One region of the Exiguobacterium sp. s70 genome, then DNA from elsewhere that is predicted to be linked to it. Evidence: riboswitches for the same ligand, from Rfam matches in the RefSeq annotation. Region 1 holds a riboswitch; the other holds the start of a gene.
What was found. Region 1 has a riboswitch for FMN ahead of KNP84_RS01595 (ECF transporter S component). Riboswitches for the same ligand answer to the same signal wherever they lie in the genome.

Region 1 (10,295 bases):
CGAAACCAGGAAGTACAGTCGGAGCGGCTTCGATGTTCACGATGCGAACCGCTTCACGTGGCACGTCATACTGTTTGCAAAGCTCAGGCACACGGTTGACGAGCTCACCGAGGAACTCGATTCCTGTGAATCCTGCGCCACCGACAACGATCGTCACGTACGAGCGGTCAGCTGAACCGTTCGTTTTATATTGAGCGAACGAGTACTCGATATGTTCTTTGATTTTACGGACGCTGTTCAATGAACTGATTGTCATCGCGTTCTCTTTAAGGCCAGGGATACCGAATGTTTCAGGTACGCCGCCGAGTGCGAACACGACATAATCATATTCAACGGCTGAACCGTCTACGAGCAAGACTTGTTTTGCCGTAGTATCGACGCGATCGACGATCCCTTTGACAAATTTCACACGTGACGGGTTCACGACGTCGTTGATGTAGATGCGAGCTTGATCCGGTTTCATCGTTCCGGCCGCTGGCTCATGAAGCCACGTCGTCTGGTAATGGTAATCATGCTTGTTGATGAGCGTGATGTTCGCGTCGCCAGCTGAGAGCGTCTTCTGGAGGTTGACCGCTGTGATGAGTCCACCGAAACCTGCGCCAAGAATAACAATGTTAGGTCGTTTCATGTTCATTTCCACCTTGTTTTGATAGTTTTGTTTTCTTGAACAACCATGTTGTGTGTTTTTTCACATGAGTGTTCACAATAAAGCCTAAACCTTGTTCAACCAATGTTCACAATTGCTTCTCGTTCATTGTACGCTGTTTGTTTTGTTTTCTCAATGGAAAAGCATATCTTCTTGAAATTTTTTTGAATGTATAGCATGTTTGTACAGAATGGATTTAATTCACGATTGTCACTATAATAGATGTATACGTTTTGAGGAGGAATTCGATGAAATCGACGAAAGATGTGATCATCATCGGTGGCGGCCCAATCGGACTGTTCACCGCATTTTATGCAGGTATGCGCCAACTCGATACGGCGTTGATTGAAAGTTTGCCACAACTCGGCGGACAATTGTCGACACTGTATCCAGAAAAATATATTTACGACATCGCCGGCTTCCCGAAAGTGAAAGCCCAAGATTTGATTGACCAATTGAAAGCCCAAGCCGATCAGTTCGAACAGGACTATCGCCTCGGGGAGACAGTTGAAACAGTCGAGCGTCTCGAGGACGGCACGTTCCAGATTACGACGAATAAAGACGAGTACCATACGAAAGCAATCATCATCACGGCTGGGAACGGGGCATTCGCCGCACGACCACTCGGTCTCGATGGTTGTGAAGACTATGCGAACCTTCATTACTTCGTCGACAACATGGAGAAATTCCGTGATCGTCGCGTCATGATCGCCGGCGGCGGCGACTCGGCTGTCGACTGGGCACTCATGCTCGAAGGAATTGCCAAAGAAGTCCATATCGTCCACCGTCGCGACCGGTTCCGTGCCCACGAGCATACGGTCGAACAGATGAAAGCGTCGACGATTAACGTCTGGACGCCATATAACATCGAATCACTTTCAGGTGAGACGCACATCGAGTCGGTCGAATTGACAGACAAGGACGGCGAATCGAAATTCGTCGAGATCGATGACCTTATCTGTAACTACGGTTTCGTCTCATCGCTCGGCCCAATCAAAAACTGGGGCATGGAGTTCGAGAAGAACACGATCCGCGTCGACTCGCGGATGGAGACGACGGTCGCCGGCATCTTCGCGTGTGGTGACATCGCCACGTACGAAGGAAAAGTAAAATTGATTGCGACAGGCTTCGGAGAAGCTCCGATTGCCATCAACCAAGTGAAGCAGCTCGTCGACCCGACAGCGCGTCACCCGCAACATTCGACTTCGGTATTCGCCGGGAAATAAAGATGTGGCCCTCATCGCGATGATGAGGGCCATTTTTCATTTACGGATTGTTTGGAGGATGACCCGGTCGAGCCAGTCATCGAGTTGGGTAAAGACAAAACCTGCCTTTTTCGCCTCGGCGATTGACATGTAATAGTCGACGTCCGTATCGTACGGCGACGACTCGCCGTCTTTGATGATTTGGACGGGTTTATTTAAGTGATGGCCAATCCGTTCCATGAGCGCCCCAAGTGAGATGATTCCTTCACTCGCCGCATTGAACGGTCCGGACACGTTGGCCCGACCGACCCATTCTAAAAAGGCCGCTGCCTCAAAACTTGAGATAAAGCCCATCTTCGCTTCGGGATGATGCAGGACGACCGGCTCTTCTCGACGGACAGCATCGATATAAAACTTGAGACGGTCCGTATAGTCGTCCGGGCCCAAGACGATTGGCAAACGGACGGTCGCGACCGGGAATGAGGCGCGATGGAAGAAGTAGGACTCGGCTTCCCGCTTCCCTTGACCATAGTCATGTTCGGATTCGAGATGATAGTCGTGATGGAGCGGATTGAAGTCACTTTCTTTCAAATCGGCGCCAGGTGCATAGACCGACATCGTCGACGTGAGCACATATTTGCCAACTTGATCCATGAACGCGTCCGATGCGATTTTCGCCTGATATGGATTGAAACAAATATTGTCATAGACGAGGTCGTAACGGTCGCGCGATAAATCTTTCATCGTCGCCACCGACTGTCGGTCCCCTTTGATGGAACGAATGCCTTCCGCCTCTGGCACTTGGAGCTGTCCACGCGTCACAATCGTCACATCATCACCGGCCTCCGCCAAGCGAAGCGCCAACCGCTTTCCAAAATAGCGTGACCCACCGAATATCAATACTTTTCTCATCGTCCCTACCCCTCCTACATAAAAATGACATCTCTTTTCATTTTCCCTTGGTTCCTCTCGACTAATCTTCCACATCCTTGAATTTTTTTGTTATTCTTATATATATGTCTTATATATATGATAGAAGAAAGAGGCGAGACCCATGCATCAAATCATGTTAGAAAAAGGATGGACGTGTGAGTTACCGAAACAATACGCCATCTACCAAAGCTTATCCGATTTCAGCCGCTACTCAGTGCTTGACCAAGAGGAAGAGAGCGTCTGTTCGTTCCAAATCACGACCGACACATGCAAAATCACGGCGTTCCGCCCTTGGCAACATCACATCGAATTGAATGCGACATCCAAAGTGATTCGCTTGATTTTGATGGAAGAAACCGACTGAATCGAAAAAAGGCCAATCGTCCACACGATTGGCCTTTCGTTTAGCAATCTCCAGGTGTCCCGGCGTTCGACGCCGTCCGGAAACTCGAACCACATCCACACGTGGCGATGGCGTTCGGATTTTTAATCGTGAACCCGCCTCCGAGCATCGACTGCTTATAGTCGATTTCGAGCCCGTCGACGACCCCATGGTCGGCTTCGGCGACGATGACGCGGACGCCGTGATGGTCGAATTGGATATCTCGATCCGTCTTGTCTTCATCAAACCCCATCCCGTACGAGAGGCCGGTGCATCCCCCACCTTGTACCTTGATGCGCAAGTACTGATTTTCGGGGTGTTCTGTCTGTTTCATCATATCGATGACTTGCAATGCAGCTGACTCTGTCAAATGAATCATCTGAACTCCTCCTTCATTATCTTAACTTCAAGTCAACTGACTTGAGATTTTGTGAAATATCTTGTATAACTAAACTGTAACAAAAAAAATTAAATCGTTCCATCTTCGGGGCAGGGTGAAATTCCCGACCGGCGGTATTGAAGACATGATCTTCTCAGCCCGTGAGCGAGCAAGGCGTTGCTTGCTGATTTCGTGAGATTCGAAAGCCGACAGTATAGTCTGGATGGGAGAAGATGGCGGCATCCGACCGATATCCGGATGTTTTCTTTGGCGTGGTCTAAACGCCGACGAGAACATCTATTTCGTATGCGCGTAAACTCTCCCGATTGTTTGATACAATCGGGTTTTTCTATGCGACGGGTGCCATTCATCAAGGAGCGACAAAAGGAGAGATTTTGATGAAAACAACGCGCAACAAACGATTGACAACACTGGTGACGCTATCGATGCTCGGGGCCATTTCTTTTGTCCTCATGCTCTTTAACTTCCCGCTGCCATTCCTACCACCATTCCTAAAAGTGGACTTTAGTGACATTCCCGCGCTCGTCGCCGGAATCGTGTTCTCCCCACTCGCAGGCGTCGTGGTCGTCGCTCTAAAAAACGTCCTCTACTATGTCTTTAACGGTGGCGGCGTTCCGGTCGGTGAAGTCGCAAACTTCTTTGCAGGTGTCGCTTTCATGTATCCGGTCGCATGGTTCTACCATAAACGTAAAACGAATAAAGCGCTCGCTTCAGGCCTCGTGGCCGGCACAATCACGATGGCACTCAGCTTGGCGATTTTGAACTATTTGCTCATCTTACCAGCCTACGCGTTCTTCTTCGGCATGACCGAGATGGCGCAACCGGCAGTCAAAACGGACCTCGTCCTCTATGGCATCTTGCCGTTCAACCTTATTAAAGCGTTGTTGATCAGCGCCTTGTTCGTCCCACTCTTCCTCAAGTTGAAGCCGTGGATCGAACGCCAGCGGATGCAACTTCAAGCGTAACTGACATGCACCTCGATTTCGATCGAGGTGCTTTTTATTTGGATACGTTATGCTTAGGAGAGGATTGGAGGAGATGGATTGAACACGACTGAAGAGGTGACCCTTTTTTTAGAAAATGATGATGAATTGATGCGTCTATTGACGACCGTCGCTTCGCTCAATTTACCCGACTGGTGGATATGTGCCGGATACGTACGGGCGAAGATATGGGATGACGTGCACGGCTATCCAGCACCGACGCCCACCGAAGATGTCGACGTCATCTACTTTGACCCATCTCACAACGACGAAGCAATCGAAAAAGAGTATGAGGCACAACTATACGCTCTGTTACCAAACGTCCCTTGGTCGGTCAAAAACCAAGCCCGCATGCACCTGGTCAATCAATTGCCACCCTATCAGTCTGCGACCGACGCCTTGGCCCACTTCCCCGAGACCGTCACTGCCATCGGTGTCAGCCTCGACAACAGCGGACGGTTGGAGTTGGCTGCCCCTTACGGCATTGACGACATCATTGGACTGAAATTGCGACCGACCCCAGCTTTTGCAGACGGATCCCCGCATCACCACATTTATCAAGCACGGATCAAAAATAAGAATTGGCAAGCCACTTGGCCGAAACTTCAAGAAGTGGACGTGACTCGTCACGGACTGTAGAACCCGACCGCCTTTACGGTCGGGTTTTGCTATTCATTCATCTACAAAAAAAGAGTGACCACCGAAGTGATCACTCTGAGTAAATCGTATTTGATTAGAGAAGCAAACCAGCAAGCGTGGCTGACATCAAATTGGCAAGCGTACCTGCGAGAATCGCGAGGACACCCATACGTGCGATGTCGTTCCGACGGTTCGGTGCCATTCCACCGAGACCACCGAGAAGGATTGCAAGTGACGAGATGTTGGCGAATCCACAAAGTGCGAAGGCGATCATCGCTTCCGTACGTGCTGAAAGTTCACCAGTACCGATGATTGGTGCGAATTCAGAGAAGGCAACGAATTCGTTCAAGACGAGTTTTTGACCGAGGAAGCTACCGAACTGAACCGCATCAGCCCACGGTACACCGATGATAAACGCGAGTGGTGCAAACACGTAACCAAGAATCAATTCAAGTGAGAGGCTCTCAAATCCGACCAAGCCGCCGATTCCACCAAGAATCAAGTTGACGAGCGCAATCAATGAAACGAAGGCGAGAAGCATCGCACCGACGTTCAAGGCGAGGAAGAGACCGTCAGACGCACCGCGAGCGGCTGCATCGACGAAGTTCGCTGCTTTGTCCTCTTCATCTTCAGCGATTTCGATGTCATCATTGTACTCTTCTGTTTCCGGAACGATGATTTTTGCGAACAAGAGACCAGCAGGTGCAGCCATGAAACTCGCTGCGAGCAAGTACTCGAGCGGTACACCAAGGGCAGCGTATCCAGCGAGAACCGAACCGGCAACCGACGCGAGTCCCCCGACCATAACGGCGAAGAGCTCCGATTGTGTCATTGTCGGAAGGTAAGGTTTGATGACAAGTGGTGCTTCCGTTTGACCGACGAAGATGTTTGCCGTCGCTGAAAGCGACTCTTTACGTGATGTGCCGAGAGCTTTCGCAAGGGCTGTCCCGAGAATACGGATGACCCACTGCATGACACCGAGGTAGTAAAGCAAAGCGATTAAAGAAGACATAAAAATGATAATCGGCAACACTTGGAATGCGAAGACGAAGTTGTCCCCTCCTACAGCTGTACCGAAAACGAAGGCGATTCCGTCATTTGCTGTGTTCAAGACGTTCTGAACGCCTCCTGAGATCCATTCTAACGCGCTACGTCCTGCTGATGTGAAGAGGACGAGGAAAGCGAACGTAAACTGTACCGCGAAAGCGGCAAGAACGGTACGCCATTTGATGGCTTTACGGTTGGTTGAGAAGATGTAAGCGATTCCAATTAGTGCCAAAATACCAACCACGCTCATGATATTCATTGGTGTTGTGCTCCTTTCATATTGGGGAAACCTGATATTGTGATATACCCGAATCGAGATGTGTCCTACCGTTTGAAACGCTTTCTTTTTATGTTGTTAAACGTCAGACAACCTACATTCGAACCTCTTTGAATATAACAGACCCTTTTTAAAAATGCAACGGGTCAAAACAGTCAAAATAAAAAAAGTTTGAAGTTGCTTCAAACTTTTTCACCAAGCCATTTCTTCAATTTTTTCATATACGTTCGTCACGAGTTGCTCTGGCGTATCTCCCGTCACGACCTCTCCATCGACTAGGCAAAACAAGTCGAGCGAACAGACGCCACAGTAGCCTGTACAGCCGTATTCAACGACTTCTAGGTCTGGATCGGACTCTAGTTTGGCCCGGGCGATTTGCGAGCCCATCGCCAAATTGGAGGCACAGAACTCAATGATCGGATTCATCATGTCATTCACCCTTCCCCTTTCCCTCAAAACAGGAAAATGGTTCTTCTACGGCGTATTATAACATGATACAGTTGAAGTGTAACAAAGGGGGATTTTTATGCGCAAATTAGTCGTCTTGGGAGGCGGTTACGGGGGTATGCGTGTAATCGAACGCGTCCTCGGCCATCAGCTGAAGGACGTATCGATCACACTCATCGATCGTCTACCTTACCATGGGTTAAAAACAGAGTATTACGCACTTGCGGCGGGGACCGTATCGGATCGCGATATCCGTATCGATTTTCCAGAAGAGATCGATTACATATACGGTCAAGTCACCGATATCGACGCTGGAGACAAGATGGTTCTGCTCGCGAGCGGTGAAAAAGTACCGTATGACGACCTCGTCATCGGACTCGGATGCGAGGACAAGTATCACAACGTACCTGGCGCCGCCGAGTTCACGTACAGCATCCAAACGTTAGAAGAATCACGTAAGACCCAACAAGCCATCAACGGTCTGTCGCCCGGTTCAATCGTCTCAATCGTCGGTGCTGGATTATCGGGTGTCGAACTCGCCAGCGAGCTGCGCGAGAGCCGTCCTGATTTGACGGTCCGTTTGTTCGACCGTGGCCCATCGGTCTTATCGTTCCTATCGAGCCGCGTCTCGATGTACGTCCAGTCTTGGTTCGAAGAGCACGGCGTCGAGGTCATCAACCAGTCGAATATCGTCCGGGTCGACGCCGACGGTCTATGGAATCACGAGCAACACTTCCCGTCTGATTTGACGGTTTGGACGGCTGGGATTCAACCGGTCGCCGTCGTCCGAAATCAAGGGTGGGAACTCGATGGCGGCGGGCGCGTCAAATTGACACCGCACCATTACGTCCCGGAACAGCCGGACATCTTCGTCGTCGGAGACAACGCCAGCCTTCCGTATGCACCTTCCGGTCAGCTCGCTGAAGCGCAAGCGGAACAGATCGTCCAAGTGTTGCTCTGTAAATGGAAAGGCGTCAGTTATCCGGATTTACCGGATATCAAACTCCGAGGAACGCTCGGCTCGCTCGGGAAGAAGGCCGGCTTCGGTGTCTTCATGGGCAAACAGTCCCTCACCGGAAAAGTCGCTCGACTGCTCAAGTCCGGAATTCTTTGGAAACATAAAGTCATTAAATAACATGAACGGGTCGACCTTTACGGTCACCCGTTTTTTTGTGTAATGTGCTTGATTTCCCGTTCTGCGGCCATCTCCTTGAGTCAAAAGTCTTGTATCTGAATCCCCTGTATCCTTATCTAAATATTCAGATTTTTAATTCCATTGACATATTCTACCCGATGGGAAAACTTGTTACTCTATGGGCACGGCAGTTCGACATCGCGTCACCTCGCCTACATAACCCGAAGGAGGAAACAAGTTGAAAAAAGTTTGCAGCACTGTCCTCGCCTCACTGCTCGTCTTGTCAACCGTTCCAGGAGGCGCAGAAGCCGCCCCGAACAAAGAGAAAGAACGTGTCATCGTCGTCTTCAAGGAATCGGCGAAGAACATCCCGCTCTCGATTGAAGGCATGGAAGTTCGCCAACAGTACAAAAACATTCCGGCCGCAGCGCTCGAAGTACCGAAGGCTGCCTTGAATGGCTTGAAAAACAACCCGAACGTCGCCCACGTGGAAGTCGATCAAACGGTACAAATCGAAAATCAGACGCAAGACTGGGGCATTCCGAAGTTGAAAGCTCCATCAGCTTGGCAGAGTGGCTACACCGGGAAAGGCGTGAAAGTATCGGTCGTTGATACCGGAATCTCGCCGCACCCTGATTTGACGATTTCTGGTGGTGCCTCGTTCAGTACAGTCACGAGCTCATACGCGGATGACAACGGTCACGGTACGCACGTCGCCGGGATTATCGGTGCCCGCAACAACAGCATCGGAACGGTCGGGATTGCCCATGAGGCGAGCATCTATGCCGTTAAAGCACTCGAAGCCAACGGTAGTGGTAGCCTCTCGAGTATCATCGCCGGGATTGACTGGTCGATCACGAACGATATGGACGTCATCAACTTGAGTCTCGGGACGACAAGTCCATCGACGACGCTCCAACAAGTCGTCGATCGTGCCAATAACGCGGGTATCCTCGTCGTCGCGGCAGCCGGTAACAACGGACGCGCTGACGGTACAGGTGACCTCGTCAACTACCCAGCCCGTTACAGCTCGGCCATCGCCGTCGCGGCGACGGACATCAACAACAACCGCGCCTCGTTCTCGGCGACAGGTAGCACGGTCGAAGTCGCGGCACCAGGTGTGAGCATCAACTCGACACTCGCGAACGGCGGCTACGGTCAAATGAGCGGGACATCGATGGCGACACCTTACGTCGCCGGTAACCTCGCACTCATGAAGCAAGCGTTCCCGACGTTGTCGAGCTCGCAACTTCGCACGAAACTGTCACAAGATTCGATCGACCTCGGAACGGCCGGACGTGACACATGGTTCGGGAACGGACTCGTGCAAGCACCGACGGCTAGCGGCACGACGCAACCGGTCCAAGCGCTCACGACGACAGTATCGACATCGAAATCAACTTACTACGCTGGTGAAGTCGTCTCCATCTCTTCAACAGTCCGGAATTCGAACGGCCAAGCGGTCGCGAACGCCGACGTCCGTGTGACGGTCACACAGCCAAACGGCGCGACGCTCACAGGAACAGGCAAGACAAGTTCAACGGGCGCCATCACGTTCACGCTCTCAACAACCTCTTCATCACAACGTGGGACGTATCAAGTGAAATCTGATGCGACGCTCACGGGTTACACGTCAGGTTCGGCGACGTCGTCGTTCCGTCTTCTATAACGCAAAAGAGTCGAACGACAATCGTCGCTCGACTCTTTTCATGCTGTCGTCTGCTCGATGGCCGAATAGACTTTCCGTAGTTGGACGACCCCTTCGTCCACCACTTCCCCATCGATGAGCACGAGCGGATAGAACCACTCGTCCTGCTTGATCGCTTCGGCGATGTCATCGTCCGCCGTCTCAAAATTGATATACTCGAACTCGAACGCCTGATTCGGATATTTCCGTGCCAATGCGCTTTGCAACCATTCGTATGTCTCAATCGAACTCGGCGCCCCGACACAGCTCGCACACTGTACTTCGGCCCCATATACCGTGATTTTCATATCCATTCCCCCTCTTCTTTCCTATTATACAAAAATCAAGAAGCTGCATCGTCACAAAACGCTCAGCGTTAATGATTGAGAAACAATCTCAAACTTGCTAGAATGAAAGAGAACCAGAAAGGGGTAGATACCATGGAAATGTTTGATCAAGTCCAAGAAGTACTCGATAAATTACGCCCGTTCTTGCTTCGCGACGGCGGTGACGT
Region 2 (10,295 bases), 210 kb from region 1:
GCAAGTCGCGCCAAATCGACCGACGCTTCCGTATGCCCGCGCCGGACCGAGACGCCACCTTTTTTGGCGATGAGCGGGAAGATATGACCGGGACGTTGGAAATCGGCCGGACGGGCGTTGATGTTCGCGAGTTCGCGCACCGTATGGGCCCGTTCGCTCGCCGAGATGCCTGTCGTCGAATCGACGTGGTCGACACTGACCGTGAACGCCGTCCCGTGCGGATCGGTGCTGTTCGCGACCATCGGCTGCAAGTCGAGCCGGACGGACACTTCTTCAGCGAGAGAAGCGCAGACGAGTCCTTTCCCTTCCGTGATGAGGAAGTTCATCGTCTCCGCTGTCATTTTGTCCGCGAGCACGACGAAGTCTCCTTCGTTCTCCCGGTCCTCGTCATCGACAACGATGATGGGGCGTCCCATCTTTAAATCTTCGACTGCTTCTTTGATTGTATGGAACATTACCATCCCGCCTTCCCATATCCTTGTGACGCGAGCGATTCAAGCGTCATCGGTTTTTGACTTACGAGTTTTTCCATATATTTAGCCAACATGTCACATTCCAAATTGACCGTATCCCCGGCCTGCTTCATCCCGAGCACCGTCTCACTGTACGTATGCGGGATGAGCGACAACGTGAATCCACGTTCCGTGACGTCAAACACCGTCAAACTCGTCCCGTCGACCGAAATCGAACCTTTCGGGACGATATAACGGAGGAGCGATGGCTCACAGCTGATGTCGACATAGACAGCGTTGGCGAGCGACCGTTTTTTAACGATGCGCCCGACACCGTCGACGTGACCCGAGACGAAGTGACCGCCGAAACGTCCGTTCGCAGGCATCGCCCGCTCCAAGTTGACGCTCGTACCGGGGCGGACCCCGTCGAGACTCGACGCCTTGAGCGTCTCCGGCATGACATCGACCGAGAAACTGTCACGGTCGAACGTCGTCACGGTGAGACAGATGCCGTTGACGGAGATGCTGTCACCGAGCTTCACGTCCTCGAGGACGACCTGTCCGGCGAGCGTGAGCCGCAGGGATGGCCCGTTCCGTTTCACTGCCTTCACACTACCGATTTCTTCAACGATTCCCGTGAACATCGGACTCCCCCTTTCGCATGATGAGCTTGATGTCGGTGCCGACCGTCTCGACCGCTTGCACGTCATACCGCTCGATTGCATCGAGCGGCCCGTCATGATGCGAGCGGTAGAAACCGCCCTTGCCGCCGAACACGCGTGGCGACTGATACATGACCCACTCGTCGACGAACTGTCCGTCCAAGAGTGAAGTGACGAGTGTCGGTCCCGCTTCGACGAGCAGGCGACCGATGCCGCGTACGTAGACGTCTTGTAGCACAGCGTCGAGCGACGTGTAATCGGCGAGCTCAACGCCGCGTTGTGTGAACGCGTCCCGCTTCACTCGATCGTCGGACGTCGTGTAGAGCAATACCGGCACATCGTTCGCCGTCCGGACGAGCTGACTCGAGAGCGGCGTGCGCAACTCACGATCGAGCACGACCCGGAGCGGTTGCGTCGTCTCGCGGTCGAGCCGGACGGTGAGGGCCGGATCATCGGCGAGCACGGTGCCGACACCGGTCAAGATCGCATCGACCGTCGACCGCAGTTCATGGACGTCCCGTCTCGCTTCGGTCCCGGTCACCCACTTGCTGTCACCGGTATCGAGTGCGACTTTGCCGTCAAGACTCGTCGCGGTCTTCAAGATAACGTACGGCCGTCTCGTCTCGAGCGAACGCAAGAACGCCACGTTGAGCGCTCGTGCCTCACGCTCGAGCAGTCCGACCTCGACATCAATCCCGGCCGCTTTCAACCGAGCGATGCCCTGTCCCGCCACGAGCGGGTTCGGATCGCTCATCGCGATGACGACCCGCTTGACGCCCGACTCCACGACTAAATCGGCACACGGCGGTGTCTTGCCATGATGCGAGCACGGTTCGAGCGTGACGTACATTGTCGCGCCATAGGCGGCGGCCCCGGCCATGCGGATGGCGTGCACTTCGGCGTGCGCTTCCCCCGCCTTCAAGTGGGCGCCGAACCCGACGATCCGACCGTCCTTGACGATGACGGCTCCGACACGCGGATTGACGCCGGTCGATGAGGCGGATTTGGCCAATTGGATGGCTTGTTGCATGTACTGTTGCATAATCTCCCTCCTTGTTTCGTACAAACAAAAAGACCTCAAGGAATGATCCTCAAGGTCTCGGTGGGAGTCGTTCATCGTCATTTGGGCAAGCCAAATAAGCGTTTTCTTTACAGAAAAACGTACGACGAACTACAGGTCGCATGGACCTGTCATGTTTCCTTCTCCCATCCAGACTATACTGTCGGCTCTAGAATCGCACTAGATCCACCGTTCGCACACGTGCGCCCGGGTCACGGACTTAAGGCTCGCGCCCATCACCGCCGGTTGGGACTTTCACCCGACCCCGAAGGAATATTTGTTTGTACGTTTCCACTTTAGCGCAAAAATAAATGGATGGCAAAACGAAATGCGCAAAAAAAAGCGCCGCTCGTATGAGCAGCGCCTTGTAAATCAAGCCAAGAATAAAACGACGAGGAGTCCGACGACCCAGCAATAGAACGAGAAGTATTTGAGCTCGCCTTTCGCCATGATGTGTTGGAACCATTTGAGCGAGATGGCCGTGAGTGCATACGAGGCGATGAACGCCAAGATGAGCGGTCCGAACAAATCACGTGTTTCTGGATTCGTGAACAACTCCGGTCCATCTAAAATCGTCACCCCGAGACTGATCGGGATGAAAAGGAAGAACGAGAAGCGAAGCGCCGACTCTTGCTTGATGCCGAGCAACATCGCCATGACGATTGTCGCCCCGGAACGACTGATGCCCGGGATGAGCGCGACCGCTTGGGCGAGACCGATCAAGATGGCGTCGCGGAGCGTGATGCCGCCGTCTCCTTTATTCCCTCGCATATTCCGGATGAACCAGAGCGCGACCCCGGTCAGGATAAGCGTATAACCGACCGTGGCGACGCCGCTGAGCTTCTCGCCAATCCAATCGCCGAACAGGACGCCGAGCACACCGGCTGGGACCGTGGCGACGAGCAAGAGACCAATGAACTTGACGTCGACCATCGTCTCGTCACTGCGGTCCTTTTTAAACAAGAACGTCCACAGACTGACGACGAGACGGACGACGTCCTGCCGATAAATCGTCAACACCGCGAGCAGTGAAGCAAAGTTCACGAAAATCTCGAAGGAGAGCCCCGGTAACTCGATATCAAACAGCTCTTGGAAAATGACCAAATGACCGCTTGATGAGATTGGAATCGGCTCGGTGAACCCTTGAATCAAGCCGAGTAGGAGATAAAATAACCATATTGTCATATCGTAATATCCTCTTTTCTTATTTACATCAATTCCATTATTTTAGCAGACCGTCCGTTTCACTGACCACCCTTTCAAAAAAAAATCGTTATTTTCAAAACTTTCATTTGATTAGTCTGAAAATTAAATTTATTATAGAAGAGTACTCAACTGGTGCGACGGTGATGACCCCATTGGCCAGTTGGGTACTTTTTCGTACAGATTATTACATATTAGCCACGATAAAACTTTTTGTTTACAATTGAACCCATTTAATATTAAATTTGTAATAGAACTGTTACCATTTTTTCAAAGTATAAACAGGACTTTAGACCTATCAGTTCATAAAATCGGTTTAAAAAAACTTGAACAATGCACTTATAAATTGTAAAAACTGGCCGATAGTATGATTGTAGAAGCAACTTCGTCATCTTTGTCGGTTCAGATATGAGTCCATGGAAGGAGGAACCATCATTGAGTCAAACGCTATCCACTAAATCCCACCACTTGTCCACCGAACAGCAGAGGATGATTCACTGTATTCGACTGCTCGGCGACTTGTTGAAGGAACGTCCACGACGCTCTGTGTATCGTCGCTTCGCGATGGAACAAAGCTGGCCATCTCCCGAGTCGATTATCCGACAGTTCGGGTCATGGGCCGAGGCGCTTGCGATCGCCGGCTATGAATGGCACGGAGAGGCGACTGTCGATCTCCCGGACAAAATGCCAAAGTACACGCGTGAAGATATCATCGAGACACTCGCCCTCTACTCGCGCGACATGGGATCGATTATCACGCTCAAAAAGTATCAGGAATGGCGCAAGCTCCATCCGAAAGCACCGAGCCATTACCATATCGTCAAGACGTTCGGTTCGTGGCATGACGCCTGCGCCGAAGCCGGACTTGAAGCGAGTGTGACGTACTCGAAATCAGAGCTCTCCACCGCACTCCGTGAAGCGATTCACGAGATGGGCTTCTCTCTTTCCTTCGAAGCGTATCGCGAATGGGCAAAACGAAACAACAAACCCTCCACAAAAGCAATTCTTCATCGTTACGGTTCATGGTCGGCTGCGATTCACGCGGTCGAGTCAGAAATTTTCAATCAGAAATTATAATCTTTCATTCATAAGGAGGACGCCGGGTATCCGGTGTCCTCCTTTATTTTGTAGATGTTGCGTCATCGTCCTTTCGGCGCCCACGCTTTCTGCAGGCAATCCAGGAGCCGCATCGCTTACACTGCTGGGTCTCCGTCGGATTGCTATCCTGCAAGTGTCGGGGCGCCGACGGACGAGCGCATCGAACGCGTCACGGTACATCAACGTCCCGTGTAAGACATGGAAGTTCGATCAATATCTGTTGAACGAACTTCTATGTCTGGTGCCCGAACCTCGTTCATGTTGATTAGACAAAAAAGGAGAACACCGGCTTATTGGTGTTCTCCTTCATCATTGAATCCGTTCCGTCGACGTATCGCGATAATGGGCGACACGGTCCCGGCCGTTGAATTTTGCACCGACATACATGGCCCGGTCGGCGTGGCGGAGTAGCGTATCGAGATCTTCGTACTCATGGATTGTTTCGATGCCGATGCTCGCTGTCACTTGGACGCGAATCCCTTCAGAGCCGAACGGATGAGTGCGGAGCGCTTGACGAATCTTCTCCCCCGTCACAAGAGCGGCCGCCTCGTTCATGCGCGGAAAGACGAACACGAATTCCTCACCGCCATATCGCGTAACGAGGTCGCCGCTTCGGACGAGACGACTGAACAGCGCCCCAGCCTCGATTAACACTTCATCCCCGAACGCATGGCCGTACGTATCGTTAATCGCCTTGAAATGATCCAAGTCGACCAAGAACACGGACAACGGATACGAGGCGATGTCGTTCAATCGCTCCTTCGTCCATCGTTTGAGTGCCCGCTGGTTCGGTAGTCCGGTCATCGGGTCGGTCAGGCTCTCATGCTGGAGACGATTCCGCTCGTCAATCCGTTCGAGCGACCAAGATAAAGTTTTCAACAGTCGATGAATCTCGACAGCGATTGCCCCTTCATACGCGCCGTTCGCTGTCGTCGAAATCATGCAACTGACCGCGTTCGTCGTGCTCGACACGGGCTGGATGACGAGGGCCGAATGATGTAACTCGGTCTGTTGTGCCTGCAAGTCTGGATGCCACTCATGGAGCGAATCGTACACGAAGTACGGCTCTTCCGCATCTCGATGCCGTTCGAGTGTAAAGGCGTCGGCAACCGGTTTTGACTTTCGTCCGCTGACGTCATAGAACGTGCGGTCGCCGGTTCGATTGACTTGTAGCCAGCCACGTTCAAGTTCGACAACTTCTCTTAATCCGTTCCAAAACTTCTCAATGAGCAGTTGTTCGTTGTCGACCCGGTAGAGCTGTTCTTTCAAACGCTCGACTTGGTCGATTTTCGACTGCGTCTCCTCGGTCTCCGTCGCTTTGGACAGCCCCATCTTGAGGAGCGACAAGATGAGGAACGTCGCCATCAGTCCGGTGTAGCCGAACAGTTGGAACGCCTCAATCGCGACCATCGTGAACAATAGCTCGAGCGAGATGACGAGCCAGTCGAACCGGAGCAGACGCCACATGATCGGGAGCGGAATCCGTTCCCCGATCAAGAACCGCGACATGAGGAAACTGAATCCGAGGACGAGGAACAAGATCGCGAAGAAACCGAGTAGCGCCGTACCTTGCTCGAGCAGATGGACGTTCGGACCAATTTGTCCGCCGAGCCGCAAGTAGACGAGTCCTGGTAAGACGAGCAACATCGCCTCAATCAACGTATTGAGCGGGTAGAAATGTAAAAATCGTCGCCGCCCGACTTTGTTCGCGAACGTCCGGGCCTGGAATGTGAGCAGCAGGAGCTGTCCCATCAATAAGGCCGGGAGCAGACCGTACAAGAAGAACGTCATAAAGACAAACATCTCATGGAACGTGAAGTGTAAGTGCCGCCGCTTGAGCGGATTCATCACGAACAGGGCACCGAGCGTAAAGATGAACCAAAACAACGACCAATCGAACGTCCCGATACCGAGCCACATATAGGAGAGAATCCCCATGAAGACGATCGACCACGAGAACCAGCTCCTGACGAGGTACTTCCGAAATCGCATCGTCTCCCCCCTTTCCTTATCCGTTATCATTCTTACACAGTATGAAGGTTCTTGGTTGAAGATTCCAGCCGTTGTTTGAAAGTTTTGACAATGAAAAAAAGACCGTGACTCTCGTCACGATCTTGTCATCACTTCGCTTTTAAAAACGAGATGCCGATTGAGCCTGACCCCGTGTGTGCTCCGAGGAGCGGTGCGAGCGTGTCGACCCGAATCTTGGCTTTATCGCCGAGCCCACGTTTCCACGACTCGGCCAGCTCTGGCACGTTCCCGTGGAAAATGGAGACGTCCGTGCACTCGCCCGAATCGATGGCTTGACGGAGTGCTTCGAACAGCTGGGCTTGCGCTTTTTTATACGTCCGGACCGTCTGATATGGAACGATGAGCCCGTCTTCGAAACGGAGCACCGGTTTCAACTGCAACATGTTGCCGATGAGCGCTTTCGACTTCGAGATACGTCCGCCCTTTTGCATCTGCGTCAAGTTTTGCAAAATCAACTCGATGCGGACATCCTCGACACGTTGTTTCATATACGCTTCGACGTCCTCGAGCGCGTCACCGCGTTCGACACGTTCAATCAACTCTTCGAGCATGAGTCCCATCGTATAGATCCCGGCCCGCGAGTCAATCGCGAGCAATTTGAACTCAGCGATCTCTGCGCCTTGGACCGATGCCGAATACGTGCCGCTCAAGTCGGATGACAAGTGGACGGCGATGCCCATGTCATACTGATCTTTGATTCCTTCATACAATGTGACGAAGTCGCCGATGGCCGGTTGGCTCGTCGAGACGCGTTCGCCCGCATCAATCCATTCGTACACGGTCTTGGCATCGACCTCGACCCCATCTTTATACGGTTGATCCCCTTTGACGACGTAGAGCGGGACGATATGGATGTCCGGGTGGTGCTGAATAGAATCTGGAAGGACAACGGTGCTGTCCGTAATATAAGCAATTTTCATGTTAGGGCTCTCCTTCAATCAAAATTAGTACCTGGTAATATTATTTTATCACAGGTGAAGCGGTTTCACTATTTTTTCAAAAATCGAATTCCCTTGAAGTTTCACATATTCCCGTCCACAATGCGCCTGAAACGGGTAAAAGATAGCATCGGACAAAGGAGGAATCGGCATGATTCACATCGAGCACGTCAATAAAATCTATAAGACCGGGGATGTCGAGACGGCGGCGCTTAAAGACATCGAGTTGACGATTCAGGACGGCGCGTTCGTCGTGATCCTGGGACCGAGCGGGAGCGGCAAGAGCACGCTGTTGAACGTCATCAGCGGACTCGACACGGTGACGTCCGGGACAATCACGTTCGGTGATACCGTCCTGACCAAGTTGTCCCCGGAACAAATGACCGCGTTTCGGCGCGACCATCTCGGCTTTATCTTTCAACAGTATAATCTGCTCCAAAACCTGACCGTCTATGAAAACATTCAAATCGGGGCCGATTTATCTGACAACCCACTCCCAATCGATGAATTGCTTGAGCAGGTCGGACTGACGGCCGCCCGCGACAAGTATCCGTACCAACTGTCCGGTGGCGAACAACAGCGCGTCTCGGTCGCCCGCAGCCTCGCCAAAAATCCGTCCATCGTCTTCTGTGACGAACCGACGGGGTCGCTCGACGAGGACAACTCGAAACGGGTGCTCGAACTGCTCGAACGGTTGAACAAGGAGTATGACAAGACCGTCGTCGTCATCACGCACAACACCGGCATCAGCGAGATGGCCGATGACGTCATCAAAATGAACTCGGGTCGAATTATTGAATTGACGCATAACCCGATTAAACGATCTGCTCGTGACATCCACTGGGGGTGAGACAGATGCTTTATAAAAATGTATGGAAGACGCTCGCCGGTAAATGGATGCAGCTTCTCGCCATCGCCGTCATTATCGTCATGAGCTCGCTCACGTACACGATGATGTTTTATGGCATCAGCGGCATCGAAGTCCCGACCGAGGAATATCTTGCGTCATCGAATCAAGAAGACTTTGCCGTCGAAATGCTCAACCGCGTCACCGCGGAAGAAGCAACCGACCCCGCCCTCGCCGACTTCATCGCTTCAGGTCGATATACACTATCGGACTTGCAGCGTGTCGACGAGGCGGCGTTCGATGCGTTGGTCACGGCGCGGATTGATGCCGTCGAGCGTGATATGGGCAACGCGACGCTCGAACTGCGTGCCTCAAAGCTGATTAACTATCCGTTCGGCTCGAGTGAGCACCGCGGACTCGTCTTGAAAGAAGCGGACGCCATCAACCTCTCGTATCTCGAAGCGGGCAAGCGCCCCGTACGAGACGACGAGGTCGCCATCAACGCGAAATACGCCGAGAAGAATGACATTGCCATCGGCGACACGATTGACCTCGGCAGCCCGTTCACGGTGAGCGGGTTCGTCCTGTTCCCGGACTATACGTTGCCGCTGTTTGATGAAAATTACTTTAACCTCGACCCGGGCACGCAGACGCTTCTCCTCATGACGGACAACGCTTACGAGGAAGTGACCGGCACGGAATCGTTCCGTTTGGCTGGTGCCGCCGACGGGACGGTCGTGACGGACGTCGAGCTCCCGTTCGTCATCTCGGTCATGGAGACGGAGAACATCATGCGCAGCGGCGCCATCTATAGCGAAATCTCGTCCGGTAAAGCGATGGCGCTCGGCTTGAGTTTATTCATCGTCTCCATCGCCGTCATCATCGTCGCCATCTTGATTTCGAACATGCTCGAGGCAGAACGCGGACAAATCGGTCTATTGAAAGCAATCGGGTATAACCGACGCCAAATTGCCATACCGTATCTGGTACTCATCTTGGTGTTCGCGACCATCATGCTCGTCATCGGCTACTTTCTCGGGCTCTATTTCGCCGAACCGCTCAAAAACCTGTATCTCGACTTTTATCTGTTGCCGTCCATCACCATCGCTCAAAGCCCGCTCGTCTTTCTCACGGCCGTCTTCGCCCCGCTCTTCTTCTTCGCACTCGTCGCAGGGGCGGTCATCTATAAAATCATGGGTGAGAGCGCGCTCGCTTTGTTGTCACCTCGCGACAACGTATCGCTCAACCGCCTCAGTCGGATCGTCAGCCGCATGCTCCGCAACACACGCGGCAAGACGAAGTTCAAATATTTATACGCCGTCAAAAGCACGGGCAGTTTCATCATCTTCTTCCTCGGCATCCTGTTCTCGACCCTTCTCATCGTCTTCGCCCTCATGATGAACGGGGCCGTCGACCGGATGACCGTCGGGGAATTGAATGAGGCCGACTATGCGTACGAGGCGTATACGACGACGCAGCCCACGCTTCGTGACGGACAAGAACCGTTCCTCACCTATCCGTTCGCGTTCGTCGAAGACAAGCTCGTCACGTTGAAAGGGCTCGATGCGACAAACACGCTCGATCGGCTTATAGACGAAGACGGGAATGACTTGACGCCTGCCGCAGACGAGGTCATCGTGAGCGCCTCGCTTGCCTTGAAGCTCGGACTCGAGACCGGGGACACCCTCAAGATTGAACTCGAAGACGAGACGCTGTCGTATCCGATTAAAGGCATCGCGGATGAGTATATGGGGGACACCGTCTATCTATCGCGTGCGGCGCTCAGCGAACAGTTGTCGGACGGGACGACGGACGAGTTGTTCAACGGCATTTACGCGACCGAACGGCCGGACGAGACGGACTATCCGACCATCATCTCTCGGAGCGGCCTCATCGAGCAGTCCCAGTCCATCAATGAATATATGAATTTGATGATGAACGTCATGATCGGCGGGTCGGCGTTAATCGCCTTCAGTATCCTGTTCGTCTTGACGGCGCTCACGG

Region 2: it holds a riboswitch for FMN, as region 1 does, so the genes downstream of both, ribD (bifunctional diaminohydroxyphosphoribosylaminopyrimidine deaminase/5-amino-6-(5-phosphoribosylamino)uracil reductase RibD) here and KNP84_RS01595 (ECF transporter S component) in region 1, are expected to answer to the same signal.

Annotation. Positions count from the first base shown of each region.
Region 1 is NZ_JACSLV010000001.1:311,008-321,302, forward strand. Features, by position in the region: gene KNP84_RS01570 (NAD(P)/FAD-dependent oxidoreductase) at 1-628, opposite strand, end outside; gene KNP84_RS01575 (NAD(P)/FAD-dependent oxidoreductase) at 895-1,872, shown strand; gene KNP84_RS01580 (Rossmann-fold NAD(P)-binding domain-containing protein) at 1,909-2,763, opposite strand; gene KNP84_RS01585 (hypothetical protein) at 2,906-3,148, shown strand; gene KNP84_RS01590 (HesB/IscA family protein) at 3,189-3,545, opposite strand; FMN riboswitch at 3,643-3,784, shown strand; gene KNP84_RS01595 (ECF transporter S component) at 3,944-4,531, shown strand; gene KNP84_RS01600 (nucleotidyltransferase family protein) at 4,610-5,188, shown strand; gene KNP84_RS01605 (NupC/NupG family nucleoside CNT transporter) at 5,283-6,494, opposite strand; gene KNP84_RS01610 (YuzB family protein) at 6,705-6,941, opposite strand; gene KNP84_RS01615 (NAD(P)/FAD-dependent oxidoreductase) at 7,039-8,094, shown strand; gene KNP84_RS01620 (S8 family serine peptidase) at 8,333-9,763, shown strand; gene KNP84_RS01625 (DUF1462 family protein) at 9,802-10,095, opposite strand; gene KNP84_RS01630 (NifU family protein) at 10,192-10,295, shown strand, end outside.
Region 2 is NZ_JACSLV010000001.1:523,688-533,982, forward strand. Features, by position in the region: gene KNP84_RS02695 (bifunctional 3,4-dihydroxy-2-butanone-4-phosphate synthase/GTP cyclohydrolase II) at 1-455, opposite strand, end outside; gene ribE (riboflavin synthase) at 455-1,096, opposite strand; gene ribD (bifunctional diaminohydroxyphosphoribosylaminopyrimidine deaminase/5-amino-6-(5-phosphoribosylamino)uracil reductase RibD) at 1,077-2,156, opposite strand; FMN riboswitch at 2,309-2,451, opposite strand; gene KNP84_RS02710 (undecaprenyl-diphosphate phosphatase) at 2,547-3,359, opposite strand; gene KNP84_RS02715 (homing endonuclease associated repeat-containing protein) at 3,813-4,454, shown strand; gene KNP84_RS02720 (GGDEF domain-containing protein) at 4,785-6,467, opposite strand; gene KNP84_RS02725 (DegV family protein) at 6,596-7,426, opposite strand; gene KNP84_RS02730 (ABC transporter ATP-binding protein) at 7,596-8,294, shown strand; gene KNP84_RS02735 (ABC transporter permease) at 8,300-10,295, shown strand, end outside.